One region of the Mesorhizobium sp. M1342 genome, then DNA from elsewhere that is predicted to be linked to it. Evidence: riboswitches for the same ligand, from Rfam matches in the RefSeq annotation. Region 1 holds a riboswitch; each other region holds the start of a gene.

Evidence for each region. A riboswitch is a leader RNA that binds a small molecule or an ion and turns the genes downstream of it on or off. The one in region 1 is predicted to bind cobalamin.
Region 2: linked by a shared signal. The riboswitch ahead of NKH06_RS00285 (CbtB domain-containing protein) and the one ahead of bluB (5,6-dimethylbenzimidazole synthase) in region 1 are both predicted to bind cobalamin.
Region 3: linked by a shared signal. The riboswitch ahead of NKH06_RS00125 (DUF1636 family protein) and the one ahead of bluB (5,6-dimethylbenzimidazole synthase) in region 1 are both predicted to bind cobalamin.
Region 4: linked by a shared signal. The riboswitch ahead of metE (5-methyltetrahydropteroyltriglutamate--homocysteine S-methyltransferase) and the one ahead of bluB (5,6-dimethylbenzimidazole synthase) in region 1 are both predicted to bind cobalamin.

What each region holds. Positions count from the first base shown of each region.
Region 1 covers NZ_JAMYLI010000026.1:21,945-25,297, reverse strand. Annotated here, with positions in the region: gene NKH06_RS24345 (TetR/AcrR family transcriptional regulator) at 1-16, shown strand, start outside; gene NKH06_RS24340 (hypothetical protein) at 307-1,290, shown strand; partial or broken gene bluB (5,6-dimethylbenzimidazole synthase) at 1,413-2,030, opposite strand; cobalamin riboswitch at 2,142-2,321, opposite strand; gene NKH06_RS24330 (histone deacetylase family protein) at 2,443-3,353, shown strand, end outside.
Region 2 covers NZ_JAMYLI010000001.1:56,515-59,867, forward strand. Annotated here, with positions in the region: gene NKH06_RS00280 (MFS transporter) at 1-1,110, shown strand, start outside; cobalamin riboswitch at 1,167-1,370, shown strand; gene NKH06_RS00285 (CbtB domain-containing protein) at 1,407-1,586, shown strand; gene NKH06_RS00290 (CbtA family protein) at 1,602-2,396, shown strand; gene cobU (bifunctional adenosylcobinamide kinase/adenosylcobinamide-phosphate guanylyltransferase) at 2,389-2,904, shown strand; gene cobO (cob(I)yrinic acid a,c-diamide adenosyltransferase) at 2,906-3,353, shown strand, end outside.
Region 3 covers NZ_JAMYLI010000001.1:23,191-26,543, forward strand. Annotated here, with positions in the region: gene cobW (cobalamin biosynthesis protein CobW) at 1-675, opposite strand, end outside; gene NKH06_RS00125 (DUF1636 family protein) at 678-1,106, opposite strand; cobalamin riboswitch at 1,146-1,350, opposite strand; gene NKH06_RS00130 (winged helix-turn-helix domain-containing protein) at 1,380-2,579, opposite strand; gene NKH06_RS00135 (NADH-quinone oxidoreductase subunit A) at 2,911-3,276, shown strand; gene NKH06_RS00140 (NuoB/complex I 20 kDa subunit family protein) at 3,267-3,353, shown strand, end outside.
Region 4 covers NZ_JAMYLI010000038.1:16,164-19,516, forward strand. Annotated here, with positions in the region: gene NKH06_RS28635 (alpha,alpha-trehalose-phosphate synthase (UDP-forming)) at 1-1,075, shown strand, start outside; cobalamin riboswitch at 1,644-1,845, shown strand; gene metE (5-methyltetrahydropteroyltriglutamate--homocysteine S-methyltransferase) at 1,941-3,353, shown strand, end outside.

The DNA.
Region 1 (3,353 bases):
CCCGCAGTCGAATTGAAGTTCCCACCGGAGCTTTCGTGCCCGGCAGCTGTTCCCGATAGGAATTTTTTCTTGACTCGGTGACCTCAGCTAAGGTATATATTCGTCCATGGTGCTGATTTGCGCCAGTGACCCGCCGCACAGGCGGGTTTTTCGTTTGATGCTCCGTCAGCCGCGCGCCGGCGAAAGGCTCCGAAAGAAAACCGTCAGCCCGAATTCGTTGCCCTTCGGCGTCAAGGGCCGGCAATTGACAATCGCCGGGTTGAGCCCATCCTCTTCCACCATCTCTGAGGCGGAGATTCGGGGCACATGTGGGATTTCGAGATCGGCCGGTCGGTGTCCATCATGATGCGGACCTGGCCGTTCATCGTCTTTCGCATGATCGTCTATTTCGGCATCACACTGGCCTACATCATGGCGACCGGCACCGGTGCCTCGGTCGGCTATGGCGTCGGCCATATCTCCACCGATCCCGACGGGCCCATGTCCTTTGCCCTGTGGGGCGGCGTGGTCGGGTTTGGCATCGTCTCGATCGCGGTCTACTGGATCCGCGAATACATCCTCTACATCGTCAAGGCCGGCCACATCGCCGTCATGGTTCATCTGATCGACGGCCGCGACATTCCCGGCGGTCAGGACCAGATCGCCTACGCCAGGGATATCGTGACCCAGCGTTTTGCCGAGGCCAACACCCTTTTCGTCGTCGACCAACTCGTCAAGGGTGCCATCCGCGCCATCACCAGCCTGCTCGGCGGTATCGCCGCCTTCCTGCCGATACCGGGCCTGAGCGGCCTGGTCTCCTTCATCAACACCGTGATCCGCCTGTCGCTGACCTATGTGGACGAGATCATCCTCGGCTACAACATCCGCATCAATTCAGCCTCGCCGTTCGAGACGGCGCGCCAAGGCGTCGTGCTGTATGCCCAGAACGGCAAGGTCATGGTCAAGAACGCCGTCTGGCTGGCGGTCATCATGTGGGGCGTGTCATTCATCATCTTTCTGATGATGCTGGCGCCTGCTGGCGCAATTCTGTTCCTGATGCCTGGTCAGCTCGCCGGCTGGGCTTTTGTGCTCGCCATCGTCTTCGCCTGGGCATTCAAGGCGGCGTTCATTGAACCCTTCGCCATCGCCTGCTTGATGCAGGTCTATTTCAAGACCATTGCGGGCCAGGTGCCGGATCCCGCCTGGGACGCCCGGCTGGCCGAGGCGTCGTCGAAGTTCAGAGAGCTCAAGGACAAGGCGCTGGCCTCCTTCGGCGGTTCGCGCTGGGGTACGGCCGGCGCCACACCCTGATCCGCTGGGCGGGTGATGTCTGGTGAGGCAGAAACGGTGTTGAGGCGCGCCACGGTGGATTTGAGCTGTGTCTCGCCTTGCCCGGAAAAGGTCTCGCTCATGATCAGCTCCGGCAGCGGCAGCCGCCGTCCCCAGCCATGCGTTTCAAGGTCCGGTTTGGGAGCGAACTCGGAAACACGGCCGACGCAGAGATAGGCGATCGGCGTTACGTGGTCCGGAATGGCCAACAGCCGCTTCAGCGCCTCAGCCTCGATGATGCTCACCCAGCCGACGCCAACGCCCTCGGCACGCGCGGCCAGCCAGAAATTCTGCACCGCGCAGACGGTGCTGTAGAGATCCATCTCCGGATTGTGCCAGCGTCCCAGCGGCGAACCCTTCGAGCGCTGCCGGTCGCAGGTGATGCAGATGTTGAGCGCGCTCTCGCAGATGCCTTCCAGCTTGAGCTTGCGGTACAGCGCCTGTTTTTCCGCCTCGATCGCCGGCAGTTCCTGTTCTCGCGCGGCCAGGAACAGGTCGCGCACCTCCGCCCGTCGTTTGACATCGCGAATGACAATGAAATTCCATGGCTGCATGAAGCCGACCGATGGCGCGTGATGGGCGGCAAGCAGCAGCCGTGCCAGCACGTCGTCATCGATCGCGGTGGGCAGGAAATGGCTGCGCACGTCACGCCGCGTGAACATGGCGCGGTAGACCGCATCGCGCGCATTCTGGTCAAATCCATCGTCAATGGCAGCGGTCATGTGTTCCGGCATCGCTTGTCCCCTTGCGATTGCAGATTCAAAACTGACAGAGCGTACTTTGTGCGTCCAAGTAGACGCACGTCGCTCTGATGCCATCCGCCTGACCACGCGGATGACAATGCCTGCCAGGCCGGTCTTCTGGCTCGGGATCAACCCGCGTCCGGTGCCTTCCCGTCATCGACAGTGGCATTTACCGGCGCGGTCCCCCTCACAGCGTTGGGCACGCCACGGAATTCAACCGTGTTCCCGATTCTCCCGCTTGCGGCGGGCACCAGGCAGTACCAGGGACCTTACGCCGAAGCGCCCGCGGGGCCAATGCCTGCGGCGACGCGAATGGACGCAGTCGCGATTTTCCCCAGTCATCGGCCGCCCGTGCATGGCCTTTGTCGATCCGGGTCACTAGATTAGGACGATGACCACCCGTCTCTACACCCATCCGATCTTCCTCGAGCATCTCACGCCGCCCGGACATCCCGAGCGGCCCGACCGCTTACGCGCCATCGAGCGCGTGCTCGACGACGAAGCCTTTGCCGGGCTCGATCGTATTCAGGCGCCGGAAGGCGACGAGGCCACCATCCTCTACGCGCATCCCGCCGATTTCGTCGCCCGCGTGCGCGCCGCCATCCCCGACGAGGGGATTGCCCGCATCGATGCCGACACCACTGCCAGCCCGAAGAGCTGGCAAGCGGCGATCACCGCGATCGGCGCCGCCAACGCCGCCGTCGATGATGTCTTTTCGGGCCGCGCCGACAACGTCTTCGTCGCCGCCCGGCCGCCCGGCCATCATGCCGAAAAGACCACGGCGATGGGCTTTTGCCTGTTCAACACGGCGGCGATCGCGGCGCGTTATGCGCAGAAGAAACACGGTGTCGAGCGCGTTGCCGTCGTCGACTGGGACGTGCATCACGGCAATGGCACGCAGGATATTTTCTGGGACGATCCGTCGGTGCTCTATTGCTCGACACACCAGATGCCGCTTTATCCCGGCACCGGAGCGAAGACCGAAACGGGCGCCGGCAACATCGTCAACGCACCGCTGGCGCCGCAGACCGGCAGCGAAGTGTTTCGCGATGCCTTCCTGTCGCGCGTCCTGCCCGCGCTCGACAATTTCGCGCCCGACCTGATCATCATTTCGGCGGGGTTCGACGCGCACCACCGCGATCCGCTGGCCGAGATCAATCTGACCGAGGATGATTTCGACTGGGCGACCGGCCAGCTGATGCAGCGCGCGGCACGCCACAGCGGCAACCGGCTCGTCAGCCTGCTCGAGGGCGGCTACGATCTGCAGGGATTGGCATTTTCGGTCGCCGCCCATGTCGGGCG
Region 2 (3,353 bases), on a different contig from region 1:
TTCGCCCGCGCCACGGTGTCGAGCGTCATCCCGATCCAGGCCTATGAAATCCTGCACAACGAGCAGATCGTGTCGATGCTCTACACAGTCGTGGCGATGCTCGGCCTGTCGGTGACATTGTTCATGCCGATGCTGATCCGCCGCTTTGCCCGCCGCTGGGTCTACACATCAGGCGCCTGCCTGCTGGCCGTCGGCTCGCTGTTCTTCGTCACCGACACGCTTGCCGGGCAACTGGCCGGCATGCTGTGCCGGGTGATGGGCGCCAGCGCGCTGTCGATCACGCTCAACCTCTACATCATGGACCACATCCGCAAGACCGACTTCATGCAGGCCGAATCGCTGCGCATGGCGTGGTCGATGCTGGCCTGGACCGGTGGGCCGACGCTCGGCATCTTCCTCTACACGCGCTTCGGCATCTATGCCGCGCACGGTGCGGTCGCGGTGTTCGCGTTTGCCCTGCTGGCGCTGTTCTGGACCTACCGCCTCGGCGACACCCAGTCCATCCGTCCGGGCAAGACGCGCCCTGTCAATCCGCTCGCCAATATCGGCCGCTTCGTCGCGCAGCCCAGGCTCAGGCTGGCCTGGCTGATTGCCTTCGGCCGCTCCTGTTTCTGGACAACGTTCTTCGTCTACGGGCCGCTGTTCATGGTGATCACCGGCGAGGGCAAGCTGGCCGGCGGCCTGCTGGTTTCGGCCGGCAACGCGCTTTTGTTCATGGCCATCTTCTGGGGCAAGGCAGGAAAGCGCTTTGGCGGCCGCAGGACCATGACATTCGCCTATTTCGCCATGTCGGCCACGCTGCTGGCGGCAGGCTTCGTCGGCGAAACCGTGCCGCTGCTCACCGGCGCCTTCCTGCTCTGCGGCGCCTTCTTCACCATTGCGCTCGACGCGCTCGGCTCGACCGCCTTCATGCGTTCGGTGCGCTCCTATGAAAGATCGCAGATGGCGGCGGTCTACCGCACCTATCTCGACTTTTCCGAGCTGACGCCGCCGCTGGTCTATTCGGTGGTGCTGGCCTTCTTCGGCCTTGGCGCGGTGTTCGTCACGCTCGGCCTGCTGGCGGCGGTCTGCGGCTTTGTGACGTGGCGCTATCTGCCGAAATCGCTTTGACCTTCATGGCGCATTCGCAATGGCCGCCGGCGGAATTTGGTTTGCCGGAGGCGAGGATTCTGCCTATAGTCGCCGGTGTCGCCGGTTCCATTTTGGAGCCAAGAGGGAATGCGGTGCGGGCGAATTCGCCCAATGCCGTGGCTGCCCCCGCAACTGTGTGCGGTAGTCCTCTCCATATGCCACTGAAGATTTTTCTTCGGGAAGGTGGGGAAGGATGCTGATCCGCGAGCCAGGAGACCTGCCGGCGACAGGAAACTGACTTCGATGCCCTCGGGTGGAGGGCGAAAGGACAAGACATGACTACCGCTTCCGTCTCCCTCGGCGCCTCCGTCTCCTCGCAGTCGCGCTTCATGCAGCTCGCGCTTGCCGCGCTGCTCGGCATTTTCGTGATGGGCTTTGTCGGCTTCTCGCATATCGATGCCGTCCATAATGCGGCTCACGACTATCGCCATTCGATGGCGTTTCCCTGCCACTGACGAGGGGCTGACATCATGAATCTGTTTCGCAACGTCGTGTTCATCGCGGCGATCGCAGGGCTCGTGGCCGGCGTCGTCCTCGCCTGCCTGCAGGCCTATGCCACCGTGCCGCTGATCCTGAAGGCGGAAGTTTACGAACAGGCGGGCGGCGGGCATCACCATGACCATGGCGCTCCGGCCGCAACGGATAGCAATGCCATGAGCACAACTGCTCCGGCGGGAGATGCGATGAGCTCTGCTGCCCCGGCTGCGGCGGAAGCCGCTCCGGCAGACGAAGGTTGGGCGCCGGCAGACGGTTTCGAGCGTTTCGCCTTCAGCGTGCTTGCCAATATCGTCACCGGCATCGGCTTCGCCTTGATCCTGGTCGCGGTCTCCGAATTCGCCGGCGGCATCGGTGGCTGGCGCCAGGGCGTGTTCTGGGGCCTTGCCGGCTTTGCCGTGTTCACGCTGGCACCGGGCCTCGGCCTGCCGCCGGAATTGCCTGCCATGCCGGCCGCCGATCTCACCCAGCGGCAGATCTGGTGGTGGGCAACGGTGGCGGCAACCGCTGCCGGTCTCGGCCTGATCGCGTTCCGCAAGTCGCTGCCGCTGGCGATCCTTGCCGTCTTTTTGATCGTCGCACCGCATGTTGTCGGTGCACCGCAGCCCGACAGTTACGAGACGGCGATTCCGGAAGGGCTGCATCACCAGTTCGTGGTGGCGGTGACCGTGACCAACCTCGTGTTCTGGCTGGTGCTCGGCGCGGTCGTCGGTGTGGTGCGTGGCCGCTTCACCGGCACCGCGACCAGCCTGCGCGACAGCTTTGCCTGATCGCAAGACACTGACCTTCCTCATCGGCGGTGCGCGGTCCGGCAAGAGCGCGCACGCCGAAATCCTGGCGACCGCCTTGCCGCCGCCCTGGACCTATATCGCCACGGCGCAAGCCTGGGATGACGAGATGCGTGAGCGCATCGCGCTGCACCGGTCGCAGCGCGGCGAAGGCTGGACGACCATCGACGCACCGCTCGATCTCGCCGGCGCGCTTGCCGCCTTGCCTGATAACCAACCGGTACTCGTCGACTGCCTGACGTTGTGGCTGACCAACCATATGCTGGCCGAACACGATTTCGAGCTGGAATGCCGCCGATTGGCAGAGGTGCTGTCGCGGCCGCGCGGACCCTGGTTCGTGGTGTCCAATGAAGTCGGCCAAGGTATCGTGCCGGACAATGCACTGGCGCGCCGGTTTCGCGATGCCGCCGGCCGGCTCAACCAGCAGGTCGCGGCGATTGCCGATACGGTGCTGCTGATGGTGGCGGGGCTGCCGCTCAAGGTGAAATGACATGACCGACATCGACGATAAGGACGAAGAACGCCACCGCGCCAAGATGGCTAAGCGCAAGGCGGTGCAGGATGCCGAGGTGGCGAGCAAGACGGTCGAGAAGGGGCTGCTGATCGTCAACACCGGCCCCGGCAAGGGCAAGACCACGGCCGCCTTCGGCCTGGCGCTGCGGATGCTCGGCTACGGCAAGCGCGTCGGTGTCGTCCAGTTCATCAAGGGCAAATGGCACACCGGCGAGAAGGATGCGTTCGCCGCCTTCGGCGACCGCGTCGTCTGGCACGCGATGGGCGAGGGGTTCACCTGGGAAACGCAGGATCTGAAGCGCGACATCGCCGCGGCCGAAGCCGCGTGGGCCAAGGTGCTCGAGCTGATGGCCGACCCGTCGATCAGCCTGCTGGTGCTCGACGAGATGAACATCGCGCTGCGCTACGACTATCTCGATCTCGACA
Region 3 (3,353 bases), on a different contig from region 1:
CAGCACGGAGGGATCGACCTTGCCATGCGACGTCGGCACGATCTTCACCGCGCGGGCGGAATGTTCGTTGATGATGGCGTTGGCGCGGGCGGTGCCGGCGGCGTCCATCAGGTCGCTCTTCGACAGGATGATCAGGTCGGCGCAGGCGATCTGATCCTCGAACACTTCTTCCACCGGATCGTCATGGTCGAGCGTCTCGTCCCCGGCGCGCTGCGCCTGCAAGGCGTCCATGTCGTTGGCGACGCGGCCTTCGGCCAGCGCCGGGCCGTCGACCACGGCGATGACGCCATCGACTGTGACGCGGCTCTTCACGCTCGGCCACTGGAAGGCCTGGACCAGCGGCTTGGGCAGCGCCAGGCCCGAGGTTTCGATCAGGATATGGTCGACCCTCGGCGTCAGCGACAGGATCTTGTCAAGCGCCGGCACGAAATCGTCGGCGACGGTGCAGCAGATGCAGCCATTGGCCAGTTCGACGATGTTTTCCTCCGGGCAGGTGTCGATGCCGCAGCCCTTCAAAATCTCGCCGTCGATGCCGATGTCGCCGAATTCGTTGACGATGATGGCAATGCGTTTGCCGCCGGCGTTTTCCAGGAGATGGCGGACCAGCGTCGTCTTGCCGGCGCCGAGGAAGCCGGTGACGACGGTGCAGGGAACGCGCGAGACGGAAGCAGTCATGATCAGTCCTTCAACAGGTCGAGGGGAGGGATGCGGGCAACGAGGCCACGCTTCAGGCTATCGGGGCGGCCGCGCCATGGAATCAGGCCGTCCTTCGAGGTGGCGAAGAGCTTGGCACCCGTGATGAGGTCGGCGCCGCTGGTCGTGGTCAGGTCGCCGAAGACATAGCTCCAGCAGCCGTCGCGCAGGATGGCGGCGCTGAGGCGCCGCTTGCAATTGCCGAGGCATTCGACGCTGCGGATGCGAATATCGTCGCCAGATGCGGCGCGGCGCGTGTCGTCCGCCAGCAATTCGCCGGCGCGGGGATGGGCGTCGGAGCCGGTCTCATTGCGGCAGGAGGCGCAGACGATGATGGTGACGCCGGCCAAGGCATCATCATGGCCGGACGAAATATCCGCTGTGCCAGCCGAAAAACTGCTGTCGTGGTCCAAAGATCGGGCTCCTTGCCCGGAAACCCGCCGGGCGATCGGATTCTAAAGTCGCAGACGGCAGGTCTCCTGGCTCGCGGGTCATCGCCTTGGGTAGCCGCCTTCCCGGGAACTCCCCAGTGGCTTTCGGCCTTGGCTCTTCGCTTACAGTTGCGGGGACAGCCGCGGATTTGGGATTTTGCCCCGCACCGCATTCCCTCTTAGCCCTTGCCGTTGCGGGCAAGAGACCATCTGAACCGGATTTAGGCTTTTGCGGGCGGCGGTGTCAACGCGAGCTTACGACACGGCGATGTCGGCCAGCGCCGGCCCCAAATCCCCGGCAGGCGTCACTTCGATGCGTTCGAGACCGAGCCAGCCCTGCATCTGCTTCAATTCCTCGAACAGCTCTGCAGCGGTTTCAGGCGGTGCACCGGGCTCCGCATAGGCCGCATGGACGCGCAGTATGCTGGCCGGGCGATCGGCCTTGAGGTCGACGCGTGCCACGATCCTGTCGCCGAGCAGGAACGGCAGGACATAATAGCCGTATTGCCGCTTGTCGGCCGGCGTGTAGATCTCGATGCGGTAATGGAAATCGAACAGCCGCTCCGTGCGCGAGCGCTCGAAGACGACCGGATCGAAGGGTGCCAGCAGGGCGCGGGCCTCGACTTTGCGCGGCAGGCGGGCGTCTTTGTGAAGATAGGCGGGCTTGTCCCAACCTTCGACACGCACCGGCAGCAGCTCGCCCGTTTCAACCAGTTCCTCCAGCCGGCCCTTCATGTCGGCCGGCGACAGGCGGAAATAGTCGCGCAGGTCGCCTGAAGTCGCCACGCCGTGGGCGCGGGCAGAAATGCGCAGCAATTCGCGGTGCGCGTCCTCGGCTGCCGGTACCCGCAGATCGAGGATCGCCTGCGGCAGCACGCGTTCGGGCAGGTCATAGAAGCGCTCGAAACCGCGGCGGTGCGCCGTGGTGATGCGCCCGGCCCAGAACAGCCATTCGAAGGCGTGCTTGGCATGGCTCCAGCCCCACCAGCCGCCCGAGCCTTTCTGGCCTTCGAGCGCGGAAGCGGCGATCGGGCCGCGCTCGGCGACCTGGCGGTAGATCTCTTCGATGTAGGCGGCGTGCTCGCGGCCCCATTTGGCGAGGCCCAGATACATTTCGTCGCCGCGCTCGGCGCGCTGCATGCGCCAGCGCATCAGCGGGTATGTCTCGACCGGCAGGAAGGAGGCCTCGTGCCCCCAGTATTCGAAAACCGTGCGCTTGCGCGTCACGGCCGCGTTGTCGAGCAGCGAGAACGGGTAGGGGCCAAGGCGCGAATAGAGCGGCATATAATGAGCGCGCACCACCGCGCTGACGGAATCGATCTGCAGCAGGCCGGTGCGGGAGAGGGTGCGGGCAAAATGCCGGCGGTCGGGCGTGCCGGTCGGGCGGGGATCGAGAAACCCCTGGGCGGCAAGCGCGATGCGACGGGCCGTGGGGAGCGAGATCTTTTCCTTCATGCAGGCATCACTTTGAAGTGTTTTGACCGAGGGTCGAATGGCTGATTCCAACCCATGCTAGCAGGGTTTTGGCGGCATCCATGTCAGGAGAGAAAAGTGGAGTAAAAAGCGAAGGAAATCAAACAGGAGCGGATCGGACCAGTTTGCCGCGATATGCCGTCCAGGTCGGTGTTTTGAACAAGGTTTGACTTGCTTCGCTGGAAGTGCTGCGCTAACCCTCGCCGCGTTGCAGCATAGGCCCTTAAAACGGTTCAGCGGTTAAACTGTCACGCTTCCGCATTAGGGTCCGGTGCTGTAATCAAAGTGGATTGGCGCCAACGGAAAGCCGAGCATGAACGCACTCTTGAGCTCATACCTGCCCATCGTCCTGTTCATAGGCGTGGCGCTGGTTGTCGGCCTGGCGTTGCTGGCCGCACCCTTCCTGGTGGCCTATCGCAATCCCGATCCCGAAAAGCTTTCCGCCTACGAGTGCGGTTTCAACTCGTTCGACGACGCGCGCATGAAGTTTGACATCCGTTTCTACCTGGTGTCGATCCTGTTCATCATCTTCGACCTGGAAGTGGCCTTCCTGTTTCCGTGGGCGGTGTCGTTTTCGAAGATCGGCATGCTCGGTTTCTGGTCGATGATGGTGTTTTTGGCGGTGCTGACCATCGGCTTTGCCTATGAATGGAAAAAAGGAGCGCTGGAATGGGATTGAACGACAGTTCAGGCACCCTCGTCGCGCCGAAGCCCAAGGGTATTATCGATCCCAACACCGGCAGGCCGGTGGGGGAG
Region 4 (3,353 bases), on a different contig from region 1:
CAGACTCGGCATTGACCGGCCGATCGGCCATTTCCTGCATACGCCATGGCCCGAGTCTGACATGATGGAGCGCGTGCCCAATTCTGGCGAGCTAATGAAATGTATGCTCGAGTATGATCTGCTCGGTTTCCAGACCGACCGTGATGTGAGCAATTTCCTCGCCTGTGTCCAATCTCATTTGGGGCTGGAGAGCAAGAACGGGGTCGTTTTCTCGGACCATGGCCAGACGCAATGCCAAAATTTTCCTATAGGTATCGATCCGAAGCAATTCGAACAGTGTGCCGCAGATTCGCTTGAGGCGCAGAAAGCCTACATTTCGCAGTTGAAACTTGGCGGAGCAAAGCTAGTTATCGGCGTCGATCGGCTCGACTACACCAAGGGCATCGACAATCGGATTAAAGCTTTCGATCTGCTGGCAGTCGAGCCGCAACGTGTCTCGCTCTTGCAAATCGCAACTCCCTCACGTGGCGACATCCAAGCGTACAGCGAATATCGGCGCGACGTCGAAAGACTCGTCAATCAAGTCAACAACCGGCATGGCACGGACGAGTGGATGCCGATTATCTATGAGAACAGGTCGTTCACCCAAGCTGAGATAGCGGGTCTTTACAGAGCCGCGCGTGTTTGCGTTGTGACGCCGTTGCGCGATGGCATGAATCTTGTGGCGAAAGAATACATTGCTGCACAAGATCCGAGCGACCCTGGCGTTCTGGTGTTATCGAAGTTTGCCGGCGCGGCCGAAGACTTCGGCGAGGACGCCCTGCTGGTAAATCCGAGGCTCTCCGACGAGATAGCTACCGCGATCTCAAGAGCGGCCAGCATGCCGCGCGAAGAACGCATCCAACGCTGGCGGAGGATGATGGACAAACTTGAAGCGTATACGATCCACCATTGGTCAGCGGACTTCGTTCGGCAACTGGACAGCAGCCGGGTTACGGTCCCTGCGGATCACTTCCACTATGTTGGCTTGGGCTGGATCAGCGAGGCCCAAATGCCTTCGTATCGGACCGAGCCAGAATTGCACACCGCGCTGACGCGTGCACTGGATAAAAACTGGGTCCTGCCGATCGTATGATGCAGAATATGAAGCACGCGAGCTTTGCCTGCATTTGCGCATCCCTCAATGCCGAGCGCTTGGAGAGAGAGATACTTATCCTGACCGCCTGAATGCGGCTTAAGCGGCTTATCGGGACCACAGTCGGGCTTTGCATCAGACCCTTGAGCCAGGCTCCGTCAGTGTGGTCTCTTGCCGCCGAGCGGAGTCATCACGATTGCCTAGTCACCCGTGATGACGACTGGCGTGCCAATTCCCCTCGGACCACGGTTTGGCGCTCACTCCGAGAAAACCGCTTCTACCACGCACGCACGGCTTGCGGCCGCATCGTTAAACATCGCCACCAATGCGATCTTCTGCATTCTAATGACGTTGTCACGCGCTTGAAGTCTTGTCCGAAATCCTTCATCGGCGACCTGCGAGGGATGTCGCAGCCCGACAGGGATCCATTAGTTGGACTATGGTGGCAGCGGAGCAGCGCCGCCAATGGGCGACTGAATATTTCACAATGTTAGACAAGCGTAAAAGCGAAATCACATAACGACATAAACATTTCGTTATGCGTCATTGACAAAAGAGCGGACTGCTGTGATTGTCTGCGTGTCGTGGTTCTCGCGTGCGGTGCTGCCGCAGCGGAGCTAAGAGGGAAGCCGGTGCAATGCCGGCGCTGCCCCCGCAACTGTTAGCGGCGAGCCAACCCCACTCATGTCACTGAGGCGAATACCCTCAGGAAGACGGGTAGAGGCTATGACCCCGCGAGCCAGGAGACCTGCCACGGCGAATTACGTCCACGGGCGGGGTGTCTCGGTGGCCGCTGCAAGCCGGCGTTCGTGCCGGCCTGCTAGCGCCTTCCTTGTCATCGGCGCCCCAACCATCGGGGTATGACATGACTGACTCTCAGGAAATTCCTGTAGCAACGCTCGGCGTGCCGCGCTTCGGTCGTCGGCGAGAACTGAAATTCGCGCTTGAAAGCTACTGGTCCGGAACATCGTCCGCTGGCGACCTTCTCACGACGTCGAAGGCGCTCCGTGCCGCTAGCTGGGAAGAGCAGCGCGATCGCGGCGTGTCGAAAATCCCGTCGAACGACTTCTCGCTTTACGACCATGTGCTCGACACCGCAGCCATGGTCGGGGCCGTTCCATCCCGTTACGGCTGGAATAGCGGCGAGGTCCCACTTGACATCTACTTCGCAATGGCGCGCGGCAACCAGGGTCAGACGGAGGATTGTGGACACGCTGGTCACCAGGAGGAGGCTCATGGACCTGGTGTAACCGCGATGGAAATGACCAAGTGGTTTGACACCAACTACCACTACATTGTGCCGGAACTCGATGATGATCAGACGTTCGCCCTCTCGTCATCGAAGCCGGTCGATTATTTCCTCGAGGCTAAAGCTCTCGGCATTCACACACGCCCAGTCATCCTTGGACCCATCACCTTCCTCAAGCTGGCGAAATCGCCTGCCGAGGGGTTCGGTCCCATCGCGCTCCTACCGCGGCTGCTGCCCGTTTACGAGCAAGTCCTGCAGAAGCTGAAGCTGTCGGGAGCCGACTGGGTGCAGATCGATGAGCCAGCGCTTGTCCTCGATCTGAACCCGAACGAACGAGCTGCGTTCGAATTCGCCTATGGCCAGCTGTCGAAAGCCGCGCCCGAGCTGAAGATCATGCTGGCTACGTATTTCGGGTCGCTGGGAGACAATCTCGAAACCGCGGTTTCTCTGCCCCTGGCCGGGCTGCATATTGATCTCGTGCGCGCTCCCGAGCAGCTGGAAACGGTGGGTCGGCTCGCTCCGAAGGATCTGGTGCTCTCGCTTGGCTTGATCGATGGCCGCAACGTCTGGCGTGCGAACCTGCCCGCCATTCTCGACCGCATCAAACCGATCGTCGCCGGCTGGCCCTTGGACCGCGTCGAGATCGCGCCTTCTTGCTCGATGCTGCATGTGCCGATTGATCTGCGCATGGAGACGGAACTCGACGCCGACATCAGGTCGTGGCTCGCCTTCGCGGCCCAGAAGACCGACGAGCTGGTCTTGCTGGCCCGGGCCCTGTCCCAAGGCAGGGATGCGGTGGCAGGCGCGTTGAAAGCGTCTGCCGAGGCTGCCGCCACGCGCGTGACATCCACGAGGATCCATGACCCGCTTGTTCAGGGGCGGATCGCTAGCATTGAGGACAGCGCGAAGCGACGAGAGAGCGCTTTTGGCGAGCGCTCCAGAGTCCAAGCCGGCTCACTCGGGCTGCCGCCGTTCCCGACGACGACCATCGGGTCCTTCCCGCAGACGCCGCAGGTACGCAAGGCGCGG